DNA from 2 places in the Frigoribacterium sp. SL97 genome. Region 2 is predicted to be linked to the other one. Evidence: predicted binding sites of a transcription regulator. Region 2 holds the regulator's gene; the other holds the start of a gene.
What was found. The regulator LexA, encoded in region 2, represses DNA repair genes until DNA is damaged. The targets are predictions, from matches to a motif close to TCGAACANNTGTTCGA.
Positions count from the first base shown of each region.

Region 1: a site for LexA is predicted at 5,812-5,827, ahead of OVA02_RS12635 (DNA polymerase III subunit alpha). Genes of this name have one in related genera too.

Region 1 is NZ_CP113062.1:2,558,384-2,573,894, forward strand. It holds gene OVA02_RS12610 (DUF6504 family protein) at 1-101, shown strand, start outside; gene pnuC (nicotinamide riboside transporter PnuC) at 254-937, shown strand; gene OVA02_RS12620 (glycoside hydrolase family 15 protein) at 918-2,753, shown strand; gene OVA02_RS12625 (glucose-6-phosphate dehydrogenase) at 2,856-4,220, opposite strand; gene OVA02_RS12630 (FUSC family protein) at 4,421-5,734, opposite strand; gene OVA02_RS12635 (DNA polymerase III subunit alpha) at 5,867-9,319, shown strand; gene OVA02_RS12640 (glutathione S-transferase family protein) at 9,413-10,435, shown strand; gene OVA02_RS12645 (TraR/DksA family transcriptional regulator) at 10,447-10,782, shown strand; gene OVA02_RS12650 (TetR/AcrR family transcriptional regulator) at 10,840-11,556, opposite strand; gene OVA02_RS12655 (NAD-dependent epimerase/dehydratase family protein) at 11,681-12,232, shown strand; gene OVA02_RS12660 (hypothetical protein) at 12,229-12,603, shown strand; gene OVA02_RS12665 (GAF domain-containing protein) at 12,835-13,500, shown strand; gene OVA02_RS12670 (hypothetical protein) at 13,578-14,075, shown strand; gene OVA02_RS12675 (aldehyde dehydrogenase family protein) at 14,170-15,511, shown strand, end outside.
Region 2 is NZ_CP113062.1:1,571,071-1,586,581, forward strand. It holds gene recA (recombinase RecA) at 1-57, shown strand, start outside; gene OVA02_RS07520 (regulatory protein RecX) at 54-875, shown strand; gene miaB (tRNA (N6-isopentenyl adenosine(37)-C2)-methylthiotransferase MiaB) at 913-2,490, shown strand; gene miaA (tRNA (adenosine(37)-N6)-dimethylallyltransferase MiaA) at 2,492-3,403, shown strand; gene dapF (diaminopimelate epimerase) at 3,400-4,278, shown strand; gene OVA02_RS07540 (class I SAM-dependent methyltransferase) at 4,321-4,941, opposite strand; partial or broken gene hflX (GTPase HflX) at 5,018-6,566, shown strand; gene lexA (transcriptional repressor LexA) at 6,663-7,376, opposite strand; gene OVA02_RS07555 (hypothetical protein) at 7,649-8,017, shown strand; gene OVA02_RS07560 (histidinol-phosphate transaminase) at 8,119-9,204, shown strand; gene hisB (imidazoleglycerol-phosphate dehydratase HisB) at 9,201-9,818, shown strand; gene hisH (imidazole glycerol phosphate synthase subunit HisH) at 9,815-10,453, shown strand; gene priA (bifunctional 1-(5-phosphoribosyl)-5-((5-phosphoribosylamino)methylideneamino)imidazole-4-carboxamide isomerase/phosphoribosylanthranilate isomerase PriA) at 10,520-11,266, shown strand; gene OVA02_RS07580 (SseB family protein) at 11,266-12,069, shown strand; gene OVA02_RS07585 (DUF1844 domain-containing protein) at 12,127-12,459, opposite strand; gene infC (translation initiation factor IF-3) at 12,838-13,488, shown strand; gene rpmI (50S ribosomal protein L35) at 13,492-13,686, shown strand; gene rplT (50S ribosomal protein L20) at 13,717-14,103, shown strand; gene OVA02_RS07605 (TrmH family RNA methyltransferase) at 14,229-15,029, shown strand; gene OVA02_RS07610 (amino acid ABC transporter ATP-binding protein) at 15,159-15,511, shown strand, end outside.

The DNA.
Region 1 (15,511 bases), 990 kb from region 2:
GGGTCGACGGCACCTTCGACCTGGCGCTCGACGGCCGAGGCGACTCGTGGTTGCTGCTCGGGGTGTTCGACGACCGGGTCGAGCAGCAGCTGTTCGCCTGAACCCGGGGCGTCCGTCGGACGACGGTGGCCGGTGAGCCGTGCGACGTCGGGAATTCCCCCCGTGCCACACTCGTTGACGCACCAGGCGCCCTGCGCCCCGGGGACGCCGTGGTCCCGCACCACCCGCCTCCCCGACCGAAGAGAGCCTCCCGATGAATCCGTTGCTGTGGTTGTTCGACGCGCAGGTGCACATCGGCGACCAGACGATCCTCTGGCGCGAGGTGGTGGGCAACGTCTTCGGCCTGCTCAGCGCCCTCGGCGGCATGAGGCGCAAGGTCTGGGCCTGGCCGATCGGCATCGTGGGCAACGCGCTGCTGTTCACCGTCTTCCTCGGCGCGGTGTTCGACACCCCCAACCCGGTGAACCTGCTCGGGCAGGCCGCACGCCAGGTGATGTTCATCGTGGTGTCGATCTACGGCTGGTACCGCTGGAAGCACGCCGACGACGCCGGCGGCGCGGCCGTCGAGCCCCGCTGGGCGGGGTGGAAGAACCGGGTGCTGATCGTCGTCGTCCTCGTCGGCGGCACCGCCGCGTTGACCCCCTTGTTCCGCCTGCTGGGGTCGTACGAACCCGTGTGGGCCGACGCCTGGATCTTCACCGGGTCGCTCCTCGCCACCTACGGCATGGCCAAGGGCTGGGTCGAGTTCTGGTTGATCTGGGTCGCGGTCGACCTCGTCGGCACTCCCCTGTTGTTCAGCGCCGGCTACTACGCGTCGGCGTTCATGTACGTCTTCTACGGCGCCTTCACGCTCGCGGGGTTCGTCGTCTGGGCTCGCACCCGGCGGCAGAAGCCCAAGGTCGAGACGCTCTGGCCCGATCCGACGCTGCAACGCTGATCCCGGCCCCGGCGCGCGCTGGTTTGATGAGCGCATGCCCCTGCCCATCGAGAACTACGCACTGATCGGCGACCTGCACACCGGAGGCCTCGTCGGCTCCGACGGCAGCATCGACTGGCTCTGCCTCCCCCGCTTCGACTCCGCGTCGACCTTCGGTGCCCTGCTCGGCGACCACGACGCCGGACGCTGGCTCGTGGCCCCCTCCGACGCCGCCGCCACCTCGACCCGGCGATACGTCGACGACACCTTCGTGCTCGTCACCCGCTGGACGACGCCCACCGGAGTGGTCGAGGTCACCGACCTCATGCCCTACGGCGACCGGCGGGCCGACGTCGTCCGCCGGGTGACCGGGGTCTCGGGCACCGTCTCGATGCACGTGGACCTCGCGATCCGGTTCGGCTACGGGACGGCCCTCCCCTGGGTGCGGCAGATCCCCGAGGGCGACGAGACGGCCCTCGTCGCCACGGCCGGGCCCGACGCCGTCGTGGTCCGCGGCCCGCGGCTGACGGCCACCGACCACACGCACGAGGCGACGTTCGACGTCTCCCCCGGCGAGACGGTCGACCTCAGCCTCACCTGGTACCCGTCCCATCGCGAACCGCCGGCGCCCCTCGACGTGCCGGCCGGCATCGACGAGACCGTCGCCTGGTGGCAGGCATGGGCCTCACGCTGCTCGGCCCCCGAGGCCTACGCCCCCGAGGTGCACCGGTCGCTCCTGATCCTCCGAGCCCTCACCAACGAGGACACCGGAGGCATCGTCGCCGCGGCGACCACTAGCCTGCCCGAACGGTTCGGCGGCTCGCGCAACTGGGACTACCGCTACGTCTGGCTGCGTGACGCGTCGATGACGCTGCAGGCCCTCATCCTGCACGGATACGCCGAGGAGGCCGACCGGTGGCGCGGCTGGCTGCTGCGTGCCATCGCCGGGGACCCCGCCGACGTGCAGATCATGTACGGCCTGGCCGGCGAGCGGTACCTGCACGAGAGCGAACTCGGGCATCTGCCCGGCTACGACGGGGCCTCACCGGTGCGCATCGGGAACGCCGCGTACGAGCAGTACCAGGGCGACATCTTCGGCGAGGTGATGGTGGCCCTGCACGAAGCCCGCCTGCTCGGCGTCGAGGAGAGCGAGTACTCGTGGCCCCTGCAGCGTGCCCTCATGCAGTACGTCGAGGACAACTGGACCCGGCCCGACAACGGCATCTGGGAGATCCGCGGCGAGTTGCAGCACTTCACCCACTCGAGGGTGATGATCTGGGCCGCTCTGGACCGGGCCATCAAGGGCATCGAGCAGTTCGGCCTCGACGGCCCGGTCGACCGGTGGCGCCGGCTGCGTGACGAGGTGCGCACCGAGATCGAGACCCGCGGCTGGAACGCCGACCGCGCCTCCTTCACCCAGCACTACGGCACGACCGAGGTCGACGCGTCCCTGCTGCAGCTGCCGCAGGTCGGCTTCGTCGCCGCCGACGACCCCCGGATGCTCGGCACCGTCGCCGCCATCGAGCACGATCTGCTGCAGGACGGCCTGCTCCTGCGTTACCGCACCGAGAGCGGCATCGACGGCCTGGACGGGGCGGAGAACCCGTTCTTGACCTGCTCGTTCTGGCTGGCCGAGCAGTACGCCGCCTCGGGGCGCGTCGACGACGCCGTCGCCCTGATGGACCGGCTGGTCGGCTACTGCAACGACGTCGGGATGCTCTCGGAGGAGATCGAGGTCGCGACGGGGCGCCACGTCGGCAACACCCCGCAGGCGTTGTCGCACCTGGCGCTGGTGCGCGCGGCCGACGCGATCGGGAAGGCGCACGACCGCGGGTGACCCGACCCGCGCCTCCTCGGCTGCCGGACGCGACGACGGCCGCCCTGCTCGGGAGAGCGGGGCGGCCGTCGAGGTCTGCCGGTCAGGAGTGCGCGACCAGGATCAGGCGGGCCAGTCCGACGGACCGGTCGACCCGGCGGCGTAGGTGTCGAGGGGCACCTGGTCGGCCTTCCAGGCCTCGATCACGGGAGCGACGATCGCCCAGCAGCGCTCGGCCACGTCGCCGCGGATCGAGAGCGTCGGGTCGTCGTGGAAGATGCCGCTGAGCACCTCGCCGTAGGGCGTGAGCTCGGGCTTGCCCAGGGTGACCGACATCGTCGACTTCTCGAGGTCGAAGGGGTTGCCCGAGCCGTTCGTGGTGACGCCGAGCTCCATCGTCTCGGGGCTGATCTCGATGCGGAGCGTGTCGGGCGTCGACGAGCCGTTGAGGCCCTCGGGAAGCGCGGGGACCGGCTTGAAGGTGATGAGCACCTCTTTGCGGATCTTGGTCATGCCCTTGCCCGAACGCAGGATGAACGGCACGCCCGCCCAGCGACGGGTCTTGACCTCGAACTCGACCTCGGCGAGGGTCTCGGTCTGGCGCTCGTTGTCGACGCCGTCCTCGTCGGCGTAGGCGGGGACGTCCTTGCCGTCGATCGTGCCGGCCGCGTACTGGGCGCGACGGCTCGAGGCGACCGGGTCGGCGTCCTTGACCCAGGTGGCGCGCAGGACGCGGGCGATCTCGCTGCGCAGCTCGACCGAGTCGATGCTCGACGGGGCGTCCATCGCGATGACGGCGAGCACCTGCAGCAGGTGGCTCTGGATCATGTCGATCAGTGCGCCGGCCTTGTCGTAGTACTGGGCGCGACCCTCGAGGCCGAGGACCTCGTCGTAGAAGATCTCGACCTTCTCGATGTTCTCGCTGTTCCAGACCGGCTCGAAGAGGCGGTTGGCGAAGCGCAGGCCGATCATGTTGAGGACCGTCGCGCGACCGAGGAAGTGGTCGGTGCGGTGGATGCGCTCCTCGGGGACGATCTTGAGGAGTTCGGCGTTGAGCTCGCGAGCGCTCTCTTCGTCCGAGCCGAACGGCTTCTCGAGGGCGAGGCGCAGGCCGTCGGGCAGGTCGATCTCGGCGAGCGCCTGGATCACCTTGGTGCTGATGGCGGGCGGCAGGGCGAAGTACATGACCGGCGTGCCCTCGCTGGCCTCGAACAGGGCCTTCAGGTGCTCGACCGTGGTCGGGTCGCCCTGGATGTACCGGCTCGACGCCAGCGTCTTCTTGGCGAGGTCGCTGCCGGCGTCGCCGTTGAAGGCGGTCTTCACGACGTCGTCCCACTCTTCGGGGCTGCGCTCGCTGCGGCCGGTGCCGATGAGCTGGACGTCGACGCCGCGGTCGCTCTTGAGCAGGCTCGCGAGGCCGGGGAGCAGCAGACGCTCGGTGAGGTCTCCGCTGGCTCCGAGGATGATGAGGGTGGTGGTGTCTGTCACAGTGCAGCTTTCGTGGGAGGGCGACGATCGTGTCGTCGCTGGTCGATCAGGCGGCGGGGGTTCTCGGGGCCACGGGTGTCAACGCACAGGGGGGACGGACATTCCCGTCGACCGCCCCGGCCGCGGAGGGCACGGGTCGCGTCTCGGCGCCGGTGCCCGGTCAACCGTACTGCTCCCGGAGGGTGAGCGCCGTATCGGGGTCAGCGACCGGCGTCGGCCTCGCCGTCCTGCACGGTGTCGTGCGGGGCGGTGTCGCGGGGTGCGCTGTCGTCGTCGACCGGCCCCGTGCTGTCGGTGCCGCCCACCCGGCCGCCGGTGTCGTCGTCGTCGGCCGCGCGCCCCTCCTCGGCGGCGTCGTCCTCGGGGCGGGGCGCGGTGGTGTCGTCGGGGTCGAGCGCGGCGATGATGCGTCCGAGCGAGACGGCGATCGAGACGCCGCCGCTCGTGTCCGTGGTCGGGCGGTCCCGGTGGCGGTCGACGGCGTCCCAGAGGTCCGCGACGCGTCGCCGGGCGTCGGTGAACGCGTCGACGTCGTCGGCCCCGTGGCGTCGGATGACGGTGGCGACGCCGTGCACGGCGTGGGCGACGTCGGGCGCGAGGTCGTCGGGCATGCCGATCTGCCGGCCGATCCGGCGACCGAGGATGCCCGAGACCTCGGCGACGTCCTGCAGGTGGAACGAGACGCGCTCGTACGTGGCGAGATCCGCGTACTCCTGGCCGAGGTCGCGGCGGCGGAGCAACCACCGCGGGTTCATGCGACGGGACTCGTCCGCGTACGCGACGGTCTCGCGGACGCGGCGGAGGGTGCTCGGCAGGACGCCCACGCGACGCTCCCATTCGTCGTCCTCGAGGGGCCAGGGGGTCTCGAACACGCCGGCGACCTCGTCGGCCCGGTCGGCCAGCGAGTCCTTCACCCGGAGGAGGCGATCCTCGGCGCGCGAGGCGTAGAGCGGCGGCACGAGCACCAGGTTGACGATGACGCCGACGACGACGCCGACCCCGATCTGCACGATGTAGCCCAGCGAGTAGGCCTCGGCGTTCGCGCCGCCGAGCAGCAGCACGAACAGCCCGGCCGTGAGCACCCAGTCGCGACCGGCGCCGAGCCAGCGGATGCCGGCCACGAGCACGCCGACCCCGACGACGAGCGCCACCGCCAACACGCCGGGCTGACCGTCCTGCAGCGAGAAGACCGCCGTGGCGAGGGCGATGCCGACGACCACGCCGACCAGCACCTGGAACCCCTGTCGCAGCGAGCTCTTGATGGTCGGGTACATCGCGATCACGGCGCCGAGCGGCGCGTAGTACGGGTAGTCGGCGGCGACGCCGGGCACCTGCGGCGCGATCCAGTAGGCGAGGGCGGCGGCGAGCGCCGTCTTCACGGCGAGCAGGAGGCGCGGTTGGGCCAGCAGGACGCGGGTCCAGTGGGTCGCGGTGCGGGCGTCGCGACGCAGGGCGGACCGTCGATCGGGCGAGGTGGAGCCTCGATCGGTCGGGGTGGGGCGTCGATCGGACATGCCCCGATGATGGCAGGCCGTGGGACCCGAGGGACGGGCCACGGGGTGCGACGGCCGATCGGAGCGACGTACACTGGTCGAACACCTGTTCGAACGACCCGGCCGGGGGTTCAGCAGCCCGAGGTACCGACCATGAGCTTCACCCACCTGCGCGTCGCGTCGGCGTTCAGCGCCCACCACGGCACGGCGCACCCGAAGGCGCTCGTCGACGCCGCCGTCGCGGCGGGTGCCGACGCGGCGGCGATCACCGACCGGGACGGGCTGTACGGGGCGATCCGGCACGTCGGGGCCTGCCGGACGGCGGGCGTCGACCCGATCGTCGGAGTCGAGCTGGGGTGCCGGGACGACCGCGAGGGGTTCGTGGACGGTGGTGCCGACGGCGGCGGGGCCGTCGGCGGGGTCGACCGCATCGTGGTGCTGGCGCACGGGGCGCGGGGCGGCGGGCCGGCGAAGGCGGGGTGGGCGGCGCTGTGCCGGCTGATCAGCGCGTCCCACGGTCGGGCCACCCGCCGCGCCAGCGGCAGCGCCAACAGCGTGGCGACCATCGCCCGGTCCCGGGTGAGGGGCTTCGTCCAGGGCGAGACCGAGCCGGCGGCGACCGTGCTGCTGGGGCCCGACTCCGACGTGGGCCGACTGGTCCAGGCGGGGCGTCACAGCGAGGCCGCGGCGTCGCTCGCCGACTGGGCGGCGACGCTGCCGGGCGGCGTGGTGGTCGAGGTGGTCTGCCACCTGACCGAGCCGGGCGAGAGCCGCAGCATCCGGCACGCCGCCCGCATGCTCGAGTTGGCCGACCACGTCGGGGTGCCGGCCGTGCTCACGAACGCCGTGCGGTACCTCGATCCCGACGAGGCCGTCACGGCCGACGTGCTCGACTCGGCGGGGCACCTGGCCGCCCTCGGCTCGTTCCGGCCCCAACCGAACGCCCAGGCCTACCTCAAACGCCCCGCCGACATGCGCCGACTGGCCCGTCTGGTGAGCGACGCCTCGTCGTTGCCCCGCAGCGTCGGCGACGAGATGCTCGCAGCCACCGAACGCCTGGCCGACCGGTGCCGACTCGACCCCGTCGCCGACCTCGGCTGGGGCCGCCCGAAGGTGCCGGAGCTCAGCGCGATCGGCGTCGACGGCGACCCCGACCAGGCGCTGTTCCGGCAGGCCCAGGCCGGCGTCACCGAACGCTTCGGCGACGCCGACCGTGCCCTGCGCGACAAGGTCGAGGACCGCATGCGCTACGAACTCGGCATCATCACCGGGTTCGGCTTCGCCGGGTACTTCCTCACCGTGGCCGACGTCTCCGCACTGATGCGCGACCTGCGGGTGCGCAACGCGGCGCGGGGATCGGGGGCGGGCAGCCTCGTCACCTACCTGCTGCGCATCTCGAACGTCGACCCGATCGAGCACGACCTGCTGTTCGAACGGTTCCTCGGCAACAAGCGCGAGACCCTGCCCGACATCGACATCGACGTCGAGGCGGCGCGGCGGCACGAGGTCTACCGGGCGATCTTCGACCGGTACGGCAGCAACCGGGTCACGCTCATGTCGATGCAGTCCACCTACCGCGGACGCGGGGCGGTGCGCGACGCCGGTCTCGCGCTGGGCCTCGACGACGAGCAGATCGACCTCGTGGCCAAGAACGTCTGGCGGTCGAACGCCCGAGACCTGCGCACGGCGATGGCCGAGAAACCCGAGCTGCGCGAGATCGCCGAACTCGCCCGGAGCAACGACCAGATCGACCTGCTCGTCGACCTCAGCGAACGGCTCGACCGTCTGCCCCGGCACATCTCGATGCACCCGTGCGGGGTCATCCTCGGCGACTCCGACCTGCTCAGCACGACCCCCGTCCAGCCCAGCGGCATCGGCCTGCCGATGAGCCAGTTCGACAAGTACGACATGAACGACGCCGGCCTGCTCAAGCTGGACGTCCTCGGCGTCCGCATGCAGAGCTCGCTCGCTTACGCCCTCGACGAGATCGAACGCGTCAACGGCCCCCGTGCCGCCCTCGCCGGAGCCCTGCCCGTCGACGTGCCCTACGTGAACCGCCAGGGTCGGATCGAGCTCGACGAGATCCCGCACGACGACGAGCCCACCTTCGAGGCGATCCGCACCACCCACACGCTCGGCATGTTCCAGATCGAGAGCCCCGGTCAGCGCGAGCTGATCGGCAAGATGCAGCCCGACCGCTACGAAGACCTCATCGCCGACATCTCGCTGTTCCGGCCCGGCCCGATGAAGGGCAACATGATCGCGCCGTTCCTCGACACCAAGCACGGATTCCAACAGCCCGACTACCTGCACCCGAGCTTCGCGTCGTTCCTCGACGACAGCTACGGGGTGGTCATCTACCACGAGCACGTGCTGCGCATCCTCGAGGCGACCATGCAGGTGTCGCTCGCCGAGGCCGACGAGATCCGACGGCACATGGGCAAGGGCGACGACGACGCGCTCGAGGCCACCTTCCGCAAGCGCACCCGCGGCAACCTCGACCCCGCGACCGGGAGGCGACGCTTCGACGACGCCGCGGTCGACCGGATCTGGGCCGCGCTCAAGGGGTTCGGGTCGTTCGGCTTCTGCAAGGCCCACGGGGCCGCGTTCGCCCTGCCGACCTACCAGAGCGCGTGGTTGAAGACCCACTACCCGGCCGAGTTCCTGGCGGGCGTCCTCACCCACGACCCGGGCATGTACCCGAAGCGGTTGCTGCTGACCGAGGCGCGACGCATGGGCGTCCCCGTGCTGCCGCTCGACGTCAACGCCTCGACCGACGTCTACCGGGTCGAGCGCCTCCGGCCGCCCGCGACCCCGATCGCGCCGACCCGGGTCGGCGACCTCGGTCTGCGGCTGTCGCTGGCCGACGTGCACGGCATCAGCGACGCCGAGTTGGCCCGGGTGGTCGTGAACCGTCCCTACGACTCGATCACCGACTTCTGGCAGCGGGCGACGCCGTCTCGATCCCTCTTCGAGCGCCTGGCGCAGGTCGGGGCGCTCGACTCGGTCGCCGGGCCCGGCCGCACCCGCGGCGACGTCCTGGCGCGGGTGCGGGCGCTCACCGGCCGGTCGTCGCGCCCGAAGGCCACCGACGTCGAGAACCAGCTCGACTTCTCGATCGACGACTCCGACACGGTGCCGACCGGCACGCCCGACGTCGACGCCCGGCAGCGGGTCGCCGACGAGCTCGACATCCTCTCGATGGAGGTCAGCGAACACGTGATCGAGAGCTACCGGCCCATGCTCGACGACCTGGGCGTGGTGCGCGCCGCCGACCTGCGCGACCACTGGAACGGCACGACCGTGCTCGTGGCGGGCATCCGCATCGCGACCCAGACCCCGCCGATGCGCAGCGGCAAACGCGTGGTCTTCATCAGCCTCGACGACGGCAGCGGCTGCTCCGACTCCACGTTCTTCGAGGAGGCCCAGGCCCGCGCCGGCTCGCTGCTGTTCGGCACACAGCTGATGGTGATCCAGGGACGCACGCGTCGCACCGGCGAGCGCGGCATCTCGCTCGAGGCCGAGAACGCGTGGGACCTCAAGGCGATGTGGCGCGACTGGAACGCGGCCCGCGCCTCCTCGTCCCTGGCCGTCGGCAACTCCTGACCCGTGTCGCCACCACGGCGGCCGGGGCCGCCGCTCGTCCCTGCACGTCGCAGCAGCCAGGAATTGCCGACACCCCGTGCGTAGGGTGGCGACATGAGCGATCAGCAGGTCAAGGGCAGCTACGTCGAACCGGGTCAGGAGTACACCCGCGACACCAACTACATCGAGGACCGCATCACGCGCGATGCCGTCGACGGGTGGCCGGTCGAGGCCGGTCGCTACCGCCTGGTCGCCGCCCGGGCCTGCCCCTGGGCGAACCGCAGCGTCATCTCGCGACGCCTGCTCGGGCTGGAGGACGCGATCTCGCTCGGCTTGCCCGGCCCCACGCACGACGCCCGCAGCTGGACCTTCGACCTCGACCCCGACGGTCGTGACCCCGTCCTCGGCATCGAACGCCTCCAAGAGGCGTTCTTCGCCCGCACGCCCGACTACCCGCGCGGCATCACCGTGCCGGCGATCGTCGACGTGCCGAGCGGCAAGGTCGTCACGAACGACTTCCCCCAGATCACCCTCGACTTCGCGACCGAGTGGACCGCCCACCACCGTGAGGGCGCCCCCGACCTCTACCCCGAGGCCCTCCGCGGCGAGATCGACGAGGTGAACGCCGTGGTCTTCCACGACGTCAACAACGGGGTCTACCGCGCCGGTTTCGCCGGGTCGCAGAAGAGCTACGAGCGGGCCTACCGCACCCTCTTCGAGCGGCTCGACTGGTTGTCCGAGCGACTGGCCGGTCAGCGCTACCTCGTGGGCGACACCATCACCGAGGCCGACATCCGGCTGTTCACCACGCTCGCCCGGTTCGACGCCGTCTACCACGGGCACTTCAAGTGCAACCGGAACAAGCTCAGCGAGATGCCGGTGCTCTGGGCCTACGCCCGCGACCTGTTCCAGACCCCCGGGTTCGGCGACACGATCGACTTCGACCAGATCAAGGCGCACTACTACGTCGTGCACTCCGACATCAACCCCACGGGCATCGTCCCGGTCGGTCCGGACGCCTCGGGATGGCTCACCGACCACGGGCGCGAGCAGCTCGGTGGCCGCCCCTTCGGCGACGGCACTCCCCCGGCACCGCCCCGCGCCGGCGAAGAGGTGCCGACGCTCGTCGGGGCCTGAGGCACCGCCTCGTGCTCGATCCCTCGGACCGGTTGCGCACCACACGCGACGAGGCCCTGGCGCTGGCCGCGCGACTGCTCGGGGACATGGAGGCGGTGGCCGCGGCCCGCGAGGGAGCCAACGTCGACGACGAGCACGACCCCGAGGGGTCCACGATCGCCTACGAACGGTCGCAGCTCGACGCCGTCCGGCGATCGGCCCTCGAACGCGCCGCCGACGCCGAGGCCGCCCTGGCCCGGCTCGCCGACGGCACCTTCGGGCGCTGCGAGCGATGTGCGGCCCGGATCGGCGACGCTCGGCTCGAGGCGCGACCCACCGCCCGACTCTGCATCGACTGCGCGAGCTGACCCGCGCCTCCTGCAGGCGCCTCGTCCCGCGCCCACAGCGGGGGCGTCAGCGGGGCGTCAGCCCCAGATGCGAGCGATCTGCTCGTCGAGGAACGACTCGAACCAGGCGTCGCGGTCGGTGACGACGTCGGTGAGGTGACCGAAGAGCTCGAAGCTGAGATGCCCGTAGAGGGCCGTCCAGGCGGTGATGCCCGCGGCCAGCACACCGGGGGCGACCGACGCCCCGAGGCCCTGGGCGAGCTGCGTGAACTCGTCGGCCAGGCCGGCTCGCACGGGCATCGCCCGCAACGTGGCTCCGCTCGCCGCCGCGTCGTCGACCGCCCCGAGCAGGAGCAGCCCCACCGCAATCGCCGGTTCGACGGTGTCGACGGGGGCCGCGTACCCGGGGACCGGTGAGCCGTAGAGCAGGGCGTAGCGGTGCGGGTCGGCGATCGCCCAGCGACGGGTCGCACGGGCCGTCTCGCGGAAGCGCTCCTGGTGGTCGGCCCGGTCGACGGCCTGCTCGGCCCGACGGGCGGCCTCGGCGAGGTCGACGTAGGCGTCGGTGATCAGGCAGGTCAGCAGGGCGTCGCGGCTCGGGAAGTACCGGTAGATCGCCGACGACGCCATGCCCAGGTCGCGCGCGACGGCGCGCACCGACAGGGCGGCCGCTCCCACCTCGGCCAGTTGCCGGTGGGCCGAGGCGAGGGCGCGCTCGACGATCTCGGTCCGTGCGCGCTCGCGGACGCCCCCCACGGCCCGGTCGCGTCCGTCGTCCCCTGCGTTCGTGGTCATGCCCCGATCCTGTCGTCCGAGAGCACGCGACACAAACGAGAGCACCGCTCTTGCGTGTCGGGCCGCCCTACCCTAGGGTCAGATCCGAGAGCACCGCTCTCGCTCATTGCCCCAGGAGGACCCCATGCCCACCCATCTCGTCGTCGGAGCCGGAGCCATCGGCACCCCCCTCGTCCGCCGCCTCGCCGAGCGGGGCGACACCGTGCGCGTCGCCACCCGCCGCGGCACCGCGATCACCGGGGCCGCCCCGTTCACGCTCGACGCCAAGGACGCCGCCGCCCTGACGAACGCGGCCCACGGCGTCGACACGATCGTGGTCTGTTCGAACCCGCCCTACCCCGCCTGGGGCGTCGAGTGGCCGGCCATCACCACGGCCCTGATCGAGACGGCCTCCACCACGGGGGCGGGCATCGTGCTGATGGGCAACCTCTACGGCCACGGGCCGGTGTCCGAGCCGATGACCGAGCACACGCCCCTCGCCTCCGCCGGGGGAAGGGCAGGGTGCGTGCCGACAGCTGGCAGCGGCTCCTGGCCGCGGCCGACCGGGGCGTCCGGGCCGTCGAGGTGCGCGCGAGCGACTACTTCGGGCCCGGTGCCGGGCGCAACGCCCACCTCGGCAGCGACTTCTTCGGGCCGCTCGTCGCGGGCCGCACCGCCCACGCGGTCGGCGACGTGACCCAGCCGCACGCCTGGGCGTACCTGCCCGACGTCGTCTCGACCCTCGTGGCCGCCATCGACCGCGACGAGTGGGGACGCGCCTGGCTGACGCCGCACGCCACCCACGCCTCACGGGTCGCGATCGCCGAGGAGGCGCGGCGCCGCTACGGCCTGACCGGTCGCGTCCGCCCGTGGAACCCGCTGCTGTGGGCCGGCCTGACCCGCACGGTGCCGTTCCTCCGCGAGGTGAGGGCGATGCAGTACCAGTTCGACTCGCCCTTCGTCGTGGACTCGTCCGAGAGCGAACTCCTGCTCGACATCGGACCGACCCCGTGGCCCGAGGCGCTGGACGCGACGATCGCGGCCGCCCGCGACGCCGTGCGTCGGTGACTCCTGACTCCTGTCGCCCGCGCACGACGACGGCCCCTGCCCCCGGGGACGTCCCGCGACGGCGCGACGGGAAGCAGGAGTTGCCGACGGGACCGACGGTTCCCCGAGGTCACAGCAGACCCCCACGCGCCGCCCTTCCCCGACGGCCGCACGCCACCGTACGCTGACAGCACCCCGGCGACGACGCCGCACGACGGCCGACTCGCCCCGATCGACGACGATTGGTGCTCCATGACGCTGACCGCGAGCCGTCCGCCCCGCGACGTCGGGCCGCAGCGCCGGGTGGTGCGCGACTCGTGGGACCGCGCCTCCCGGCACCGGCTCGATCCCGACGGCCTGCCCCGACTCGAGCTGCCCGAGGACGACCTCGACGTCTGGCGTCGGGACCACCCGTTGGCGCTCGCGCTGCCCGTGGTGCGTCGTCTGCTCACGGACGACGTCTCGGGCTCGGGACTGCTCGTCGCGCTGGGCGACGAGCACGGACGCCTGCTCTGGGTCGAGGGCGACCACGCGGCCCGCCGCCGCGCCGAGGACATGCTGTTCGTCGCCGGTGCGGGCTGGTCGGAGTCGCGGGTCGGCACCTCGGCCCCGGGCACCGCCCTCGTGCTCGACCGGGGCGTGCAGATCCGCGGCGACGAGCACTGGAACCACCGCGTGCGGGCCTGGAGCTGCACGGCCGTCCCGGTCCACGATCCCGTCGACGGGCACGTCATCGGAGTCGTCGACATCACGGGAGACGAGCGGGCGGCCGGCTCGTTGACGCTGCCCCTGGTCACGGCGACCGTCGCGGCCGTGGAGGCGCACCTCGCGCTCCTGGGATTCGCTGCGGTCGATCGCGTCCCGACCCGCACCCCCGGCGGCCGGTCCGATCCGGTCCGGACTCCCCCGCCGGCCTGACGACCCTGGGCCGTGACGAAGCCGTCCTCACGGTCGGGGACGGCCGCATCGCGCTGGGTGCCCGGCACTCCGAGATCATGACCCTGCTCGCCCACCGGACCGCCGGCTACACCGCTCACGAATTGGCCGACGCGGTCTACGGCGACGTCGACGCGGTGTCCACCCTGCGCCCCGAGATGGTGCGCCTGCGGCACGTCGTCGAGGCCCTCGACCCCACGCTGGTCCCCCTGTCGCGCCCGTACCGCCTGCCCCGCCCGGTGGCCCTCGACCTCGACGCGCTCGTCGGACTCGTCGACCGCGGTGCCCACCGCGCCGCCGTGCGAGCCGACACCGGCCCGGCGCTGCCCTCGTCCACGGCACCCGGCGTCGTGGCGCTGCGGGTCGAGGTCGCGGCGACCGTCCGGGACGCGCTGCTCACCGGCGGGTCGATCGAGAGCCTGGTGTCCTACTCCGAGTCGGACGCGGGTCGCGACGACGTGCGCGTGCTGCTCGAGCTGCTGCGTCGGCTTCCGCCGGGATCGCCCCGGCGGACGCACCTGGTCGCGCACCTCGAGGCGCTCGGTGGCCGGGACTGACGCGCAACCGGATGCAACCCCGCCCGACGTAGCCTGCCGCCAGCGGCGGGCGACCCCCGCCACCGACCCGACACCGTCGTCGAAAGGGACCGTCATGACCGTCACCACTCCCCCGAACACCTACGCCGCGCCGGGACGGCCCGACGCGAAGGTGGCCTTCAAGCCCCGCTACGACCACTTCATCGGCGGCGAGTACGTCGCCCCGGCGAGCGGGCAGTACTTCGAGAACCCGAGCCCGGTGAACGGCAAGGTCTTCACGGAGGTCGCCCGGGGCAACGCCGCGGACGTCGACAAGGCGGTCGAGGCCGCCTGGCGCGCGTTCGACTCGTGGAAGAAGACGACGATCGCCCAACGCGCGCTGATCCTCAACAGGATCGCCGACGTCATGGAGGCGAACCTCGAGATGCTCGCCGTCGCCGAGACCTGGGACAACGGCAAGCCCATCCGTGAGGCCCTCGCCGCCGACGTCCCGCTCGCGATCGACCACTTCCGCTACTTCGCCGGGGCGATCCGGGCGCAGGAGGGTTCGACCGGCGAGATCGACGCCGACACCGTCGCCTACCACTTCCACGAACCGCTCGGCGTGGTCGGCCAGATCATCCCCTGGAACTTCCCGCTGCTGATGGCCGTGTGGAAGCTCGCCCCCGCCCTCGCCGCCGGCAACTGCGTCGTCCTCAAGCCGGCCGAGCAGACCCCCGCGTCGATCCACGTCTTCATGGACCTCGTCAAGGACCTCCTGCCCGCCGGGGTGCTCAACATCGTCAACGGCTTCGGCGTCGAGGCCGGCGCCCCCCTGGCGAGCCACCCGAACATCCGCAAGATCGCGTTCACCGGCGAGACCACCACCGGGCGCCTGATCATGCAGATGGCGAGCGAGAACCTCATCCCGGTGACGCTCGAGCTCGGCGGCAAGAGCCCGAACGTCTTCTTCGCCGACGTCGCCGACGAACGGGACGACTTCTACGACAAGGCCCTCGAGGGCTTCTCGTTCTTCAACCTGAACTCGGGCGAGGTGTGCACCTGCCCGAGCCGGGCGCTCGTGCAGCAGTCGATCTACGACCAGTTCACCGCCGACGGCGTCGAGCGGGTGAAGAAGGTGAAGCAGGGCGACCCGCTCTCGATGGACACCATGATCGGCGCCCAGGCGTCCAACGACCAGCTCGAGAAGATCCTGAGCTACATGGACATCGGCAAGCAGGAAGGCGCGACGCTGTTGCTCGGCGGCGACCGGGCCGACCTGGGCGGCGACCTGACCGGCGGCTACTACGTCAACCCGACGATCTTCGAGGGCCGCAACTCGATGCGGATCTTCCAGGAGGAGATCTTCGGCCCCGTCCTGTCCCTGACGAGCTTCAGCGACTACGACGACGCCATCAAGATCGCCAACGACACCCTCTACGGTCTCGGTGCCGGCGTCTGGAGCCGCAACGGTGCCC
Region 2 (15,511 bases):
GTCGAAGCGCCCGTCGAGTCGATCGAGGCCAAGATCGCCGCTCGCAAGGGCGCATGACCACGCGCGACGACGACGCCACGGGGGCGGGTCCCGCTGTCGACGGCGTCGACAGCGGGCGGCTCGCGCCGGTCACGCCCCTCTTCGGTGTTGCAACCGGATCGTCGACGTCCGGCGAGAGGGTCGCTCCAGCGGCTTCGGACGCTCCGTCCCACGATTTCGAAGCCGGCCTGACGGCCATCAGCGCCCACTGGGTCGGCGACGCGTCCCCGCTGGCCTCGGAGGCCGACCACCCGTCCGCGCGAGGTTCTCGGGCGGGCGCGGCCGGTCGGCCCAAGGCCACCGGGTTCGACGATCAGCCCGATGACGGGCCGGAGGACCTCGAAGCGCAGAAGCGACGGGCGGAGAACGTCAGCCTGCACGCCCTCTCGCGCCGTGGTGTGTCCTCTCACGAGATGGAGAAGCTGCTTCTCTCGCGTGACCTCGATGAATCGGTCGTCGCCGACGAGATCGCTCGGCTCGAGCGGGTGGGCCTGCTCGACGACAGCGAACTGGCCGCGACCCTGGTCCGGTCGAAGCAAGAGCGCAAGGGGCTGGGCCGCGGGGCCGTCACGTCCGAACTCCGCGCCCGTGGAATCGATCCGTCGATCATCGACGAGGCGCTGTCCGACACGGACGACGACGAAGAGCAAGAACGTGCCGACGAATGGGCTCGCAAACGGGCCGGTTCGTTGCGCGGGCTCGACCGCGAGACGGCGGAGCGTCGTCTCAACGGGTACCTGATGCGCCGCGGGTACCGGTCCGAGGTCGTGCGTCGTGCCATCGAGAAGGCCCTGCCTCGGGGTGGCAGCGGTCGTGGCGGCGTCCGCTTCGAGTGATCGGCTCGGGGGTGGCGGCGATCTACACTGAGTCACCATGACGACGGTCGCCACCACCAGCATCCCCTCGCCCGTCGACGGCCCGGCCCGCACGTACGAGGTCCGTACCTTCGGGTGCCAGATGAACGTGCACGATTCGGAGCGGTTGAGTGGTTCACTCGAGGCGGCCGGCTACGTGGCCGCCGACGGAGCCGAGGCCGACATCGTCGTCATCAACACCTGCGCAGTACGCGAGAACGCCGACAAGAAGCTCTACGGGACCCTGGGGACCCTCGCCGGCCTGAAGAAGAAGCACGAAGGCATGCAGATCGCCGTCGGCGGGTGCCTGGCCCAGAAAGACAAGGACGTCATCCTCGACAGGGCGCCGTGGGTCGACGTCGTCTTCGGTACGCACAACATGGGTGCCCTGCCCACGCTGCTCGAACGCGCGCGGCACAACGACGAGGCCCAGCTCGAGATCCTCGAAGCGCTCGACGTCTTCCCTTCGACCTTGCCGACCAAGCGCGAGTCCACGTACAGCGGCTGGGTCTCGATCTCGGTCGGCTGCAACAACACCTGCACCTTCTGCATCGTCCCTTCGCTCCGAGGCAAGGAGAAGGACCGCCGCCCCGGCGACATCCTCGCCGAGGTCGGGGCGCTCGTCGACGACGGGGCCGTCGAGGTGACGCTGCTCGGGCAGAACGTGAACTCGTACGGTGTCGAGTTCGGCGATCGACTCGCCTTCGGCAAGTTGCTGCGGGCCGTCGGCGCGATCCCCGGGCTCGAGCGGGTGCGCTTCACCAGCCCGCACCCGGCGTCCTTCACCGACGACGTCATCGCCGCCATGGCCGAGACGCCCGCTGTGATGCCCCAGTTGCACATGCCCCTGCAATCGGGGTCCGACCGGGTGTTGCGGGCCATGCGACGCAGCTACCGCAGCGAGAAGTTCCTCGGCATCATCGATCGTGTGCGCGCGGCCATGCCCGACGCCGCGATCAGCACCGACATCATCGTCGGGTTCCCCGGCGAGACCGAGGACGACTTCGCCGAGACCCTCCGGGTCGTCGAACGATCCCGGTTCGCCTCGGCGTTCACGTTCCAGTACTCGGTGCGCCCCGGGACGCCCGCGGGCGAGATGGCCGACCAGATCCCGAAGGCCGTCGTCCAAGAACGGTTCGAGCGGTTGACGGCGGTTCAGGACCGCATCTCGGCCGAAGAGAACCGTCGCCAGGTCGGGCGTCCCGTCGAGGTCCTCGTGGCCACCGGCGAGGGGCGGAAGGACGCCTCCACCCACCGTCTCTCGGGTCGCGCCGAAGACAGCCGTCTCGTCCACTTCGAGGTGCCGACGGGTGCTGCCGTTCCACGACCCGGCGACGTCGTCAGCGTGAGGATCACCGACGCCGCGCCGTTCTACCTGCTCGCCGATGCGGTCGAGGGTCCCGAATCCCTCTACGAGGTCCGTCGCACGCGGGCGGGCGATGCCTGGGACGCCGCGCAGGCCGCCTCGTGCGGGGTGCCGTCCGGGGGTGACGCGACCCGCCCCTCCTCGGCTCGGCCGGCGAGGGTGAGCCTCGGTCTGCCCACGCTGCGGGTGGCGACGACGCCGATCTACAGCACGACCGACGACCTCCGCTGACGTGCTGGTCGCGATCGTCGGGGCGACCGGCACGGGGAAGTCCGCCTTCTCGCTGGACCTCGCCGAGGCACTGTCCGCCCGGGGCGAGGCGGTCGAGATCGTCAACGCGGACGCCATGCAGCTCTACCGGGGCATGGACGTCGGCACGGCCAAACTGCCGGTCGCCGAACGGCGAGGCTTCGCGCATCATCTCCTCGACGTCCTCGACGTCACCGACGAGGCGAGCGTCGAATGGTATCAACGCGAAGCCAGGGACCTCATCGACGGCATCGTCGCGCGCGGGGCGGTGCCGGTCCTCGTCGGTGGGTCCGGGCTCTACGTCTCGAGCGTGTTGTTCGACTTCCGGTTCCCCGGCACCGACCCTGCGATCCGGAGTCGCTACGAGGCGATCGCCCACGAGCAGGGGCCAGGGGCGCTGTACGACTTGTTGAGAGAGCGCGATCCGGCGTCCGCCACGTCGATCGGGCCCTCCAACGCCCGACGTCTCGTCCGGGCGCTCGAGGTCGGGGACCTCACCGGCCGTCCCCTCTCGGGAACGCTGCCCGAGAAGTCGTCACCGTGGCGGCCGTCGATCGTCTTCGGCGTGGCCGAGGAGCGCCCCGTGCTCGTCGAACGTCTCGACCGACGCGTCGACCAGATGTGGCGAGACGGCCTCGTCGACGAGGTGCGGGGTCTGCTTCCCCTCGGGCTCGAGCGAGGGGTCACGGCGAGCCGGGCGATCGGTTACGCGCAGGCCGTCGCCCAGATCCGGGGTGAGCTCGGCGAGGGGGACGCCATCGATGCCACGGCAGCCCTCACCCGTCGCTACGCCCGCCGCCAGGCGAGCTGGTTCCGCCGGTACGACGACGTCGAGTGGTCCCGCTCGGGCGACGCCCAGGCGGTCGACCGGGCCGTGGCTAGAATCCTGGGGTGACCACCACGCTGCAGTTCACCAAGGGGCACGGCACGGGCAACGACTTCGTCTTGTTCACCGATCCCGATGCGGGCACCGACCTGAGCCCTGCCATGATCCGGGCCCTGGCGGACCGGAGGTTCGGGGTGGGCGGGGACGGGGTCATCCGTGCGGTCCGCACGGCGGCGTTGTCCACCGAGGCGGGCCTGCTCGAGACCGAGCCCCGCGCCGAGTGGTTCATGGACTACCACAACGCCGACGGCAGCCCGGCCGAGATGTGCGGCAACGGCATCCGTGTCTTCGCGCGCTACCTCCTCGAGCGGGGGCTGGTGCAGCTGGGCGAGGACGACGTGCTCGTCGTCGGCACACGGGCCGGCGCGCGTGAGGTGCGTCGTGACGGCACGGGCTTCCGCGTCGACCTGGGGCCGTGGAGGCTCGGCGACGACGATCCGGTCGTGCGGGCGCGCGAGCTGCACGCGGCGCGTCCCGGCCTGCCGATCTCGGTGGGCAACCCCCACGTGGTGGTGGCACTCGCCGGCGACGACGAACTGGACGGTCTCGACCTGACCTACGTGCCGATCGTCGACCCGGCCCCGGCCGACGGGGCGAACGTCGAGTTCGTGGTCCCGGCGGACCCGCTCGTGGTCGACGGGCTGGGTCGCATCCGCATGCGTGTCCACGAGCGGGGCAGCGGCGAGACCCTGTCGTGCGGCACCGGTGCGGCAGCGGCCGCCCTGGCGACGCGGTACTGGGCAGGAGCCTCGGCACCCGAGGCCTGGTTGGTCGAGGTCCCCGGCGGCGTCGTGGGCGTGTCGGTGAGTCATCACGCCGATGGTGAGCACGTCTCGCTCAGTGGGCCGGCCGAACTGGTCTTCACCGGCGCGCTCGAGCTCTGAGCCGCGCCGGGGGCGGCGTCCAGACCTCGGCGAGAAGTCCGATCAGTCGGCGTCGGTGAGTCGCTCGGCGCGCAGTATCCGGTATCCCTTGCTGGTGGAGGCGCGGGTCACGTCCACGACGCCGGTCATGGTCTCGTTCATCCAGCGCTGCAGGGAGTCGGCCCCCAGGTTCTTCTGCACGACCAGCCACGCGTCCGACCCCGCGTCGAGGCGGGGGAGCCACCGTTCGAGCAGGGAGTGCAGCTCGGCCTTGCCGACCCGGATCGGCGGGTTCGACCAGATCGTCGCGAAGCGCAGATCGTCGGGAACACCGTCGGGGGTCACGGCGTTGACGTTCTCGAGGCCGACCGACCGCGCGTTCTCGCGCACGAGGTCGAGCACTCTCTCGTTCACGTCGACGGCCCAGACCGTCGCGTCGGGTGACGACAACGCGAGGCTCAGTGTGATGGGGCCCCACCCGCACCCGACGTCCAACAGATGGCCCGCCCTCGGCGGCGTCGGCGTGCCCCCCAGCAGGACCGAGGTGCCCGGGTCGACGCGGCCGGGGCTGAAGACGCCGGCAGCCGTGGTCAGGGTCAGCTCCCGGCCCGCGAGGACGACCTCGATCGTCCGGGGCTTGGCCGCGCTGCCGGGCTGGGGGGAGAAGTAGTGCTCGCTGGCCATGGTCGCCAACCTACCGAACATCGGGCAGGGCCTCGCTCCCTGCTCTCCGCACACCGAAAGGGTTAGTATCACCCCGATGACAGACCACACCACGACCCCGCTCGATCCGGAGCGGAACGACCAGCCCGACGACGTCGTCGCGCGCGTGCTCGATCGTGCGGCCCAGAGGGCATCCGGCTACACCGTCTTCTCGCCGGCTCAGGCCATCCAGACCCGCTCGTTGCACCACGACGGCGACTCCGACGGCGATCAGTCCGAGCGCGACGACCGCCAGGCCCTCCGCCGCGTGGCGGGCCTGTCGACCGAACTGCAGGACGTCACCGAGGTCGAGTACCGCCAGTTGCGCCTCGAGAACGTCGTCCTGATCGGCGTCTACTCGCAGGGGTCGATGGCGGATGCCGAGAACTCCCTCCGCGAGCTCGCTGCCCTGGCCGAGACGGCGGGGGCGGTCGTGCTCGACGGACTGCTGCAGCGACGGCCGAACCCGGACCCGAGCACCTACCTGGGCAAGGGCAAGGCCGAAGAACTGCGCGGAACGGTCGCGGCCCTCGGCGCCGACACCGTCATCGCCGACACCGAGCTGGCCCCCAGCCAGCGACGGGCCCTCGAGGACGTGGTCAAGGTCAAGGTGATCGACCGCACGGCCGTCATCCTCGACATCTTCAGCCAGCACGCCAAGAGCCGGGAGGGCAAGGCGCAGGTCGAACTGGCCCAACTCGAGTACCTCCTGCCCCGTCTCCGCGGTTGGGGCGAGTCGATGTCCCGCCAGGCCGGTGGACAAGTCGGAGGCGCGGGTGCCGGAATGGGCAGCCGCGGGCCCGGTGAGACCAAGATCGAGCTCGACCGGCGCCGCATCCACACCCGCATGGCCCGGCTCCGCAAGCAGATCAAAGAGATGAAGCCTGCCCGCGACGCCAAGCGGGCCAACCGTGACCGCAACGAGGTGCCCACCGTCGCCATCGCCGGATACACGAACGCCGGGAAGTCCAGCCTCCTGAACCGGTTGACGAGCGCGGGCGTCCTCGTCGAGAACGCGCTGTTCGCGACCCTGGACGCGACGGTCCGCAAGAGCGTGACGGCCGACGGTCGTCCCTTCACGTACGCGGACAACCGTCGGATTCGTGCGGAACCTCCCTCACCAGCTGGTCGAGGCATTCCGATCGACGCTCGAGGAGGTCGAGGCGTCCGACGTCATCGTGCACGTCGTCGACGGGTCGCACCCCGACCCCGCCGCCCAGCTCGCCACCGTCCGTGACGTCATCGCCGAGGTCGACGGTCGTGACATCGCCGAGATCGTCGTCTACAACAAGAGCGACCTCGTCGACGACGACCAGCGTCTCGTCCTGCTCGGGCTCGAGCCGACGGCGGTCTTCGTCTCGGCACGGACGGGTGAGGGCATCGACGAGCTGCTGGCCCGCATCGCAGCCGTCCTGCCCGAACCCGAGATCGAGCTCGACCTGTTGGTGCCGTACGACCGCGGCGACGTCGTCTCCCACCTCCACGACTCGGGCCGCATCGTCAGCACGGACTACGAAGAAGAGGGCACCCGCGTCCACGCGCGTGTCTACCCGAGTGACGTCGCCGGGCTCACGCCCTACGTGGCTCCCGTGGGCGTGGGGCGCTGACGCCGAGCCGCACGTCCTCGAACGACGAAGCGCCGACCACCTGTGGTGGTCGGCGCTTCGTCGTTCGCGGGGCGGGTCGCCACCGTCGAGAAGAGATCAGACGGAGCGCAACACGGCGACGACCTTGCCGACGATCTGCGCATGGTCGCCGACGATTGGTTCGAACGCGCTGTTCCGGGGAAGCAGCCAGGTGTGGCCGTCTCGCTGGCGGAACACCTTGACGGTCGCTTCGTCGTCGAGCATGGCCGCGACGATGTCGCCGTTCTCGGCGTCCTGCTGCTGCCGCACGACGACCCAGTCCCCGTCGCAGATGGCCGCGTCGATCATCGAGTCGCCGACCACCCGCAACATGAACAGTTCGCCCTTGCCGACGAGTTGACGCGGCAGGGGCATCACGTCCTCGATCTGCTGCTCGGCCGTGATGGGGATGCCGGCGGCGATCCGTCCGACCATGGGGACGTGAGCCGTGTCGCCGTCGTCACTCGTCGTGAAGACGGTGGCCGGGGCGACCGCCGGCGCCGTCGCGTCCACGAGGACCTCGAGGGCTCGGGGTCGGTTCGGGTCACGGCGGATCTTGCCGGCGAGTTCGAGCTGGTTCAGCTGGTGCGTGACGCTCGACAGGGACTTGAGGCCGACGGCGTCGCCGATCTCGCGCATGCTCGGGGGATAGCCGCGGTGTCCGATGCTCTCGGTGATCGCGGCGAGGATCGACGCCTGCTTCGCCGTCAACTCCTTGCGGGGGAGGACGCCCGGATCGAGCTGACGGGGGGCGTCGGTGGCCGCCTGCGGGGTGCGCTTCGGGTCGCTCATGGGTCTCCTGCCGTCGATGTCGGTGGTCCCTGTTTGACTCCTACCACCGATCGAAACCGTATCCGATCGGGCGGTGTCGACAAAACACATGTTCGAGTGTGTCGCGTTATCGCTTCCCGATCCACAGCGATTCCGTCCTGCGATACCCGTCGCGGGGGTTGAAAGCCTCGGCAATCGAATGTATGTTCGGAACACGTCTTCGTGCCCGGCATTCCCGGCCGAGTGCCGGGCACGAACTCGTCCCCTGTCTTCCACGGTGAAAGGACCACCTCATGAGCGTCACCTCAGCATCAGCAGTTGCGTCCCCCGTCGACTCGACCCGAGTCGTGCGCACGCGTCTGCGCATCACCCGGCGGGGCCGCGCGGTCGTCGCCGCGCTCGTCGCGGTCCCGCTCGTCGTCGTGGCGGGTGCGCTCGTCCTCAACGGTGGCGGCGCCGTCGCGTCCGACACGACGGGTCGCGCGGACTTCCAGCACGTGACCGTCGACGGTGGCGAGACGCTCTGGCAGGTCGCGTCCGAGATCGACCCCGACGCCGATCCTCGCGACGTCATCGCCGACCTCGTCTCGCTCAACAACCTGCCGAGCGCCGAGGTCTCCGCCGGGCAGAGCCTCGCCGTCCCCGCTCAGTACGCTCGCTGAACTGCCGTCGCCGACGAGGTGGGTGGCCCGGCCCACTGACATCGTGTTCGTTCGGTGGCGACCGACCCGACACACCGTCGGCCCGCCCGTACGATGGTGGGGTGTCCTTCAGTCTCGACGACCTGCCCATCCGTGACGACCTCCGGGGGCTGACGCCCTACGGCGCTCCCCAGAAAAAGGTCCCGGTCGCTCTCAACGTCAACGAGAACACGCATCCCATCCCCGAGGACGTCGCTCGCGACATCGTCGAGTCGGTGGCCCGGGCGGTCCTCGACGTCAACAGGTACCCCGATCGTGAGTTCACGACGCTGCGCGATTCGCTGGCGGCCTACCTCGGGCACGATCTGACCCGCGACAACATCTGGGCGGCGAACGGCTCCAACGAGGTCATCCAGCAGCTCCTCCAGGCCTTCGGAGGCCCGGGCCGCTCCGTCCTGGGGTTCCCCCCCACGTATTCGATGCACTCGATCATCGCCACGGGCACCGGCAGCCGGTGGATCGAGGGTCGTCGTGACGAGGGGTTCCGCATCTCGCCCGAGACCGCGATCTCCGAGATCGAGCGCACCCGTCCCGACATCGTCTTCTTCTGCGGACCGAACAACCCCACGGGCACCCCTCTCGATCTCGCCACGATCGAGGCTGCCTACGACGCGACGGACGGCATCGTCTTCGTCGACGAGGCCTACGCCGAGTTCATGCCGGCCGACCAGCCGACGGCACTGACCCTCCTGGCCGGCCGCGAACGTCTGGTCGTGTCCCGCACGATGAGCAAGGCGTTCGCGTTCGCCGGTGCCCGGGTCGGCTACCTGGCCGCGCACCCGGCCGTGGCCGACGCGCTGCGTCTGGTGCGCCTCCCGTACCACCTCTCGTCCCTGACGCAGGCGGCGGCCGTCGCAGCGCTCTCGCACGCCAGCGAGATGCTCGCCATGGTCGACGACATCAAGGCCCAGCGTGATCGCATCGTGCACGAGTTGACCGAGCTCGGGTACGAGCCGTGGCCCACCTGGTCGAACTTCGTCCTCTTCGGCGGGGTCGACGATCCGACCGACGTCTTCGAGCGCCTGCTCGAGCGGGGCGTCATCGTCCGCAACCTGGGCATCCCGAACCACCTGAGGGTCAGTGCGGGCACCGAGGCCGAGACCACCGCGTTCCTCGAGGCGCTCCGCGACATTAGGCTCTCTTCGTGACCGAGACGACCCGCGCCGCCCGTACCGCTTCCCTCTCGCGCGAGACGAGCGAGTCCAGCATCGCCCTCGCCCTCGACCTCGACGGTTCGGGCCGATCGACGATCGACTCGTCGGTGCCGTTCTTCGACCACCTCCTGACGGCGTTGTCGAAGCACTCCCTGATCGACCTCGAGGTCACCGCGAAGGGCGACACGCACATCGACGTCCACCACACCGTCGAAGACATCGGCATCACGTTCGGCACCGCGCTGAAGCAGGCGCTCGGCGACAAGTCGGGCATCTCGCGCTACGGTGACGCGCTCGTCCCGCTCGACGAGGCCCTCGTGCAGGCGGTCGTCGACGTGTCGGGGCGTCCGTACCTCGTCCACACGGGCGAGCCGGAGGGGTTCGAGTACCACCTCATCGGCGGGCACTTCACCGGCTCGATGGTCCGCCACGTCTTCGAGGCGATCACCTTCCACGCCGGCATCACCGTGCACGTCCGCGTGCTGGGCGGGCGTGATCCGCACCACATCGCCGAGGCCGAGTTCAAGGCGTTCGCCCGGGCGCTCCGCCAGGCGGTCCAGCCCGACCCGCGCGTCAGTGGCATCCCGTCGACGAAGGGTGCCCTGTGACCGGCGCGCGTCCCTCCGTCGTCGTCCTCGACTACGGCAGCGGCAACGTCCACTCGGCCGTCAAGGCCCTCGAGTTGGCGGGTGCCGACGTCGAGCTGACGTCCGATCGCGCCCGGGTGCAGGCGGCCGACGGCCTCTTCGTCCCCGGCGTCGGTGCGTTCGCAGCCGTCATGAGCCAGCTCGAGTCCGTCCGCGGTGGTGAGCTGATCGACCGACGGTTGGCCGGCGGGCGTCCGGTCATGGGCATCTGCGTCGGCATGCAGGTCTTCTTCGAGGGCGGCGTCGAACGCGGCAACAGCACCGGTGGCCTCGGGGCGTGGCCCGGCGTGGTCGACGAACTGAAGGCCGACGTCCTGCCGCACATGGGCTGGAACACCGTCGACGTTCCCGAGGGCAGCGTGCTCTTCGACGGGGTGGCCGACGAGCGGTTCTACTTCGTCCACTCGTTCGCCGCACAAGAGTGGTCCCTCGACGTGATCCGACCCTTCGCCGAACCGCACGTCACGTGGGCCGACCACGGCGGCCGTTTCGTCGCCGCCGTCGAGAACGGCCCGCTCTGGGCGACGCAGTTCCACCCCGAGAAGTCGGGCCGGCCGGGCATCCGGCTGCTCTCGAACTGGCTCGGCACCCTCTGACCCCGGCGCGACCGACCCGATCGCGCCTCCTGACCCTGCGGTGCCCGGCGCCGTGAGAGAGACGACATGAGCGAGTTCTGCACCACCCCCGCCCTGACCCTGTTCCCCGCCGTCGACGTGGCGGGCGGTCAGGCCGTGCGCCTGACCCAGGGTGAGGCCGGCAGCGAGACGAACTACGGCGACCCGGTCTCGGCAGCCGACGACTGGGCGAGCCAGGGCGCCGAATGGCTGCACCTGGTCGACCTCGACGCCGCCTTCGGGCGCGGAGACAACCGCGCCGTCATCAAGAGGGTCATCAAGCAGGTCAAGGGCGTCAACGTCGAGCTCAGCGGTGGCATCCGCGACGACAAGTCCCTCGAGGACGCGTTGAGCACCGGCGTGAAGCGCATCAACCTCGGCACCGCGGCCCTCGAGAACCCCGAATGGGCCGCCCACGTCATCGCCGAGTACGGCGAGGCGGTGGCCGTCGGGCTCGACGTCCGGGGCACCACGCTGGCGGCGCGGGGTTGGACCGAAGAGGGCGGCGATCTCTGGACCGTCCTCGCGCGGCTCGAAGAGGCCGGCTGTGCGCGCTACGTCGTGACCGACGTGACTAAGGACGGCACGCTCCAGGGTCCCAACGTCGACCTGTTGCGTCAGGTGATGGAGCACACCGATCGTCCGGTGATCGCCTCGGGGGGCATCTCGAGCCTCGACGACCTCGTGGCTCTGCGTGAGCTCGTGCCGCAGGGGCTCGAGGGCGCCATCGTCGGCAAGGCGCTCTACTCGGGAGCCTTCACCCTCGGCGCAGCCCTCGACGTCGCGTCGAACTGATGACGACCGCGCCGGGCGGACCGGGGCACGCACACGACGATCCCGGTCCCGGCGGAGACAGCGCCGGGCGTCCGTGGGCCGGGCGAACCTTCGACCATCACGACACGGCGCACGCCGGAGACGACGGGTCCGCCGACCCGGACCTGCTCGACGCCCTCCTCGGGTTCCGCGAGGGGCGGCTCGGAGAGAGCGACGTCGTCGACGCCCTCCGTCCGGCGCGCCTGCTCGTGCCTCTGGTCGCCGTGGCGGGGGACGAAGGTCTCGACGACCACGATCGCCGCGTCGACAAGACGCAGGAGCTCTCCATCGTCACGGTCTCCGGTCCGGACGGCCGGGACGTGTTGCCGGCATTCACCTCGGTCGAGACCTTGACGCGGTGGCGCCCCGCTGCCCGACCGGTGCCGGTGGAGGCTCGGCGCGTGGCCCTCGCGGCCGCCTCGGAGTCGACCGACCGCATCGTGGTCGACCCCGGATCGATCACCGAGTTCGGTCTGCGTCGTCCGGCCGTCTGGGCCGTCGCGCAAGACCTCCCGTGGGTGCCGAGCCACCACGACGAAGACGTCCTGCGCGCGTTCCTCGACGCGTCACGTGACGAGGAGGCGCTGGTCAGCCTGGTCGTCGCGCCCGGCTATCGAGACGCCCGGCTCGGTGCCCCCGAGATCGTCGTCCAGCTGGGCGTGGCGCCGGGTCTGGACCGCGACGCCCTGCACGCGTTGCTGCAGCGACTGCAGGCGGCCTGGGCCGCCGATCCGGTGATCGCCGACCGGGTCGACAGCATGTCGGTGAAGGTCGTCCCGGGCTGAGGACGAGCCGTCCGTCAGGGTGCGGGAGCCGGACGCGCGGTACGGGGGACGCGCCGTTCAGTTGACGGGGCCGGTGTACTTCTCGCCGGGGCCCTGGCCGATCGCGTCGGGGATGGCCGACGCTTCACGGAAGGCGAGTTGCAGCGATCGCAGGCCGTCGCGGAGCGCCCGGGCGTGCTGGTCGCCGATCTCGGGTGCGCTGGCGGTCACGAGTCCGGCGAGGGAGGTGATGAGCTTGCGGGCCTCGTCGAGGTCGGTCTGTCGCTGCGGATCGTCGGCCAGGCCGACCTTCACCGCGGCGGCGCTCATCAGGTGGACGCAGACGGTGTTGATGACCTCGACCGCGTTGACGTCGGCGATGTCACGGGCGGCGTCGTCACCGAAGTGCAGATCGTCCTCGAACCGCGCCGTCGCGGGGGAGGTGTCGGGCGACGTGGCCGGTGCCGGATCGCCGAAGCGGGCGTCGGGAATGGGTGCGTCGTCGGGGGAGTGGCTCACGAACTGATCCTCTGCTAAACTCGTCCAGGCTCGGAGCGTCTGCTCCGTGCGAAAGTGGAGATTCTCCCACCCGCGCTTGACCGTTAGACAAGGTTACCGGGTTGTTGGCACCCCGTTCGATCAGCACCACCGTTCCACCTCGTTCCTCGTCAGAGGCATCGGGCAGACGGTGATCGAGCAGCCAGGGTGCGGTGTGATGCGTCGTCAGACGGTGCCCGCACGAAACTCCTCTTTCTCTGGCGAGGCCGTCCGGCCCCGCCAGATGCAGAAATGACGACAGAGGAGTTCCGCATCAGCGATCCCCGTACGAACGACCGTATCCGCGTCCCCGAGGTCCGCCTCGTCGGGCCCGCAGGTGAGCAGATCGGCGTCGTTCCCATCGCCATGGCCCTGCGTCTCGCCGCAGAGGCCGAGCTCGACCTGGTCGAGGTGGCCCCCAACTCGAAGCCTCCCGTGGCCAAGATCATGGATCACGGAAAGTTCAAGTACGAGGCTGCGCAGAAGGCGAAAGAAGCCCGTCGCAACCAGGCGAACACGATCCTCAAAGAGGTCCGTTTCCGCCTGAAGATCGACAAGCACGACTACGAGACGAAGCGCAAGCGCGCCGAGGGCTTCCTCCAGGGCGGCGACAAGGTCAAGGCCATGATCCTGTTCCGTGGTCGCGAGCAGTCGCGTCCCGACCAGGGTGTCCGCCTGCTCCAGCGCTTCGCCGAAGACGTCTCCGAGTGGGGCAGCGTCGAGTCGACGCCCACCATCGACGGCCGCAACATGGTGATGGTCATCGGCCCGCACAAGAACAAGTCCGAGGCCAAGGCCGAGGCAGAAGCTCGCAAGGCGGCCAACAAGCCGCCGAAGCACCCGACGTCCGACGAGGTCCCGGCCGATGCACCGGCCGAGCGACCGACAGAAGAAAGTAAGTAAGACATGCCCAAGCAGAAGACCCACTCCGGCGCCAAGAAGCGCTTCAAGGTCACCGGTTCCGGCAAGATCATGAAGCAGCAGGCTGGCATGCGCCACAACCTCGAGGTGAAGAGCGCCAAGCGCAAGGCTCGCCTGAACCAGGACCAGGTGCTCGCTCCCGCCGACGCCAAGGTCGCCAAGAAGCTTCTCGGTCACTGACCGCTGACACGAACGTAGAGGAACAAGAAAATGGCAAGAGTCAAGAGAGCGGTCAACGCCGCCAAGAAGCGTCGCGTCATCCTCGAGCGTGCCGAGGGTTACCGCGGTCAGCGTTCGCGCCTGTACCGCAAGGCCAAAGAGCAGGTCACGCACTCGCTCGTCTACTCGTACCGTGACCGTCGTGCGCGCAAGGGCGAGTTCCGTCGTCTGTGGATCCAGCGCATCAACGCCGCGTCGCGTGCGAACGGCCTGACCTACAACCGCCTCATCCAGGGTCTGTCCCTGGCCGGCGTCGAGGTCGACCGTCGCATCCTGGCCGAGCTGGCCGTCAACGAGCCCGCCACGTTCGCGTCGCTCGTCGCCACCGCCAAGGCCGCGCTGCCCGCCGACACCTCGGCCCCCAAGGTCGCCGCGTAGTCGCACCCGCACCACCCTCGAGGCCCGACGGCCCGACACCCACCCCGGTGTCGCCGTCGGGTCTCGTGCGTCCGCGGCAGGCGGTGGTCCTCGTGCGGCATCATGGACGGGTGCCCCACGACTCCCTGCTCGACAATCCCCGTTCACCCCGAGTCCGGGCGGTGGCCAAGCTCTCGAAGCGCGACGCTCGCACCGAGACCCGCACGTTCCTGCTCGAAGGGCCGCAGTCCGTCGGTGAGGCCCTGGCCTTCCGGCCCGAGCTGATCGTCGAACTCTTCGGCACCCCGACGGCTCTCGAGCGTTACCCCGAGGTGGCGGTCGCCGCCGGGGCGGAGGGCATCGACGTCCAGTTCGTCACCGAGCCGGTGCTCGAGGCCATGGCCGACACGGTCACGCCACAGGGCATCGTCGCCGTCTGTCGGCAGTTCCCCACGTCGGTCAAGGACGTCTTCGCCGCCGAGCCGAAGCTCGTCGTGATCCTCGAGGAAGTCCGCGACCCCGGCAACGCGGGCACCATCATCCGGGCCGCGGACGCCGCGGGTGCCGACGCCGTCATCATGACCGGTCGCAGCGTCGACCTCTACAACCCCAAGGTCGTCCGGTCCACGACGGGTTCGCTGTTCCACGTGCCGGTCGCCGTGGGCGTCGAGTTGCCGGCGATCGTCGACCGGTGTCGTGAGATCGGCCTCCAGGTGCTCGCCGCCGACGTCAAGGGAGACGACCTGCTCGCCGCCCGCACCGAGGGCGTGCTCGCCGAGCCGACCGCCTGGCTCTTCGGCAACGAGGCCCGGGGTCTCACCGACGCCGACCTCGCGCGTGCCGACCGCACCTTGGTCGTGCCCATCTACGGTCACGCCGAATCGATGAACCTCGCGACGGCGGCCTCGGTGTGCCTCTACGAGAGCGCCTTCGCCCACCGCGGCTAGCGCCTCCTCGTCTCGCAGGAGGCGCGGGTCGGGTCGGGCACTCTGGTCGCGGTGGGACGCGTCGTTTCGTTTTCATTAAGAATCCACTGTGAATTTGACCCCGACCTGGGGGTCTGTTTGTGTGGGCGCATGGAACCCCTCGTCGTGGTCGACCACGTCAACAAGCACTTCGGTGACCTCCACGTCCTGAAGGACATCACCACGACGGTGGGCAAGGGTGAGGTGGTCGTCGTGATCGGCCCGAGCGGTTCGGGCAAGTCGACCCTCTGCCGGGCGATCAACCGCCTCGAGACCATCGACGACGGCGTCATCACGATCGACGGCACGCGTCTGCCCGAAGAAGGTGCGGCTCTCGCCCGCCTGCGCGCCGACGTCGGCATGGTGTTCCAGAGCTTCAACCTCTTCTCGCACAAGACCATCCTCGAGAACGTCATGCTGGGCCAGCTCAAGGTGCGGAAGCGCACCAAGGCCGAGGCGCGCGA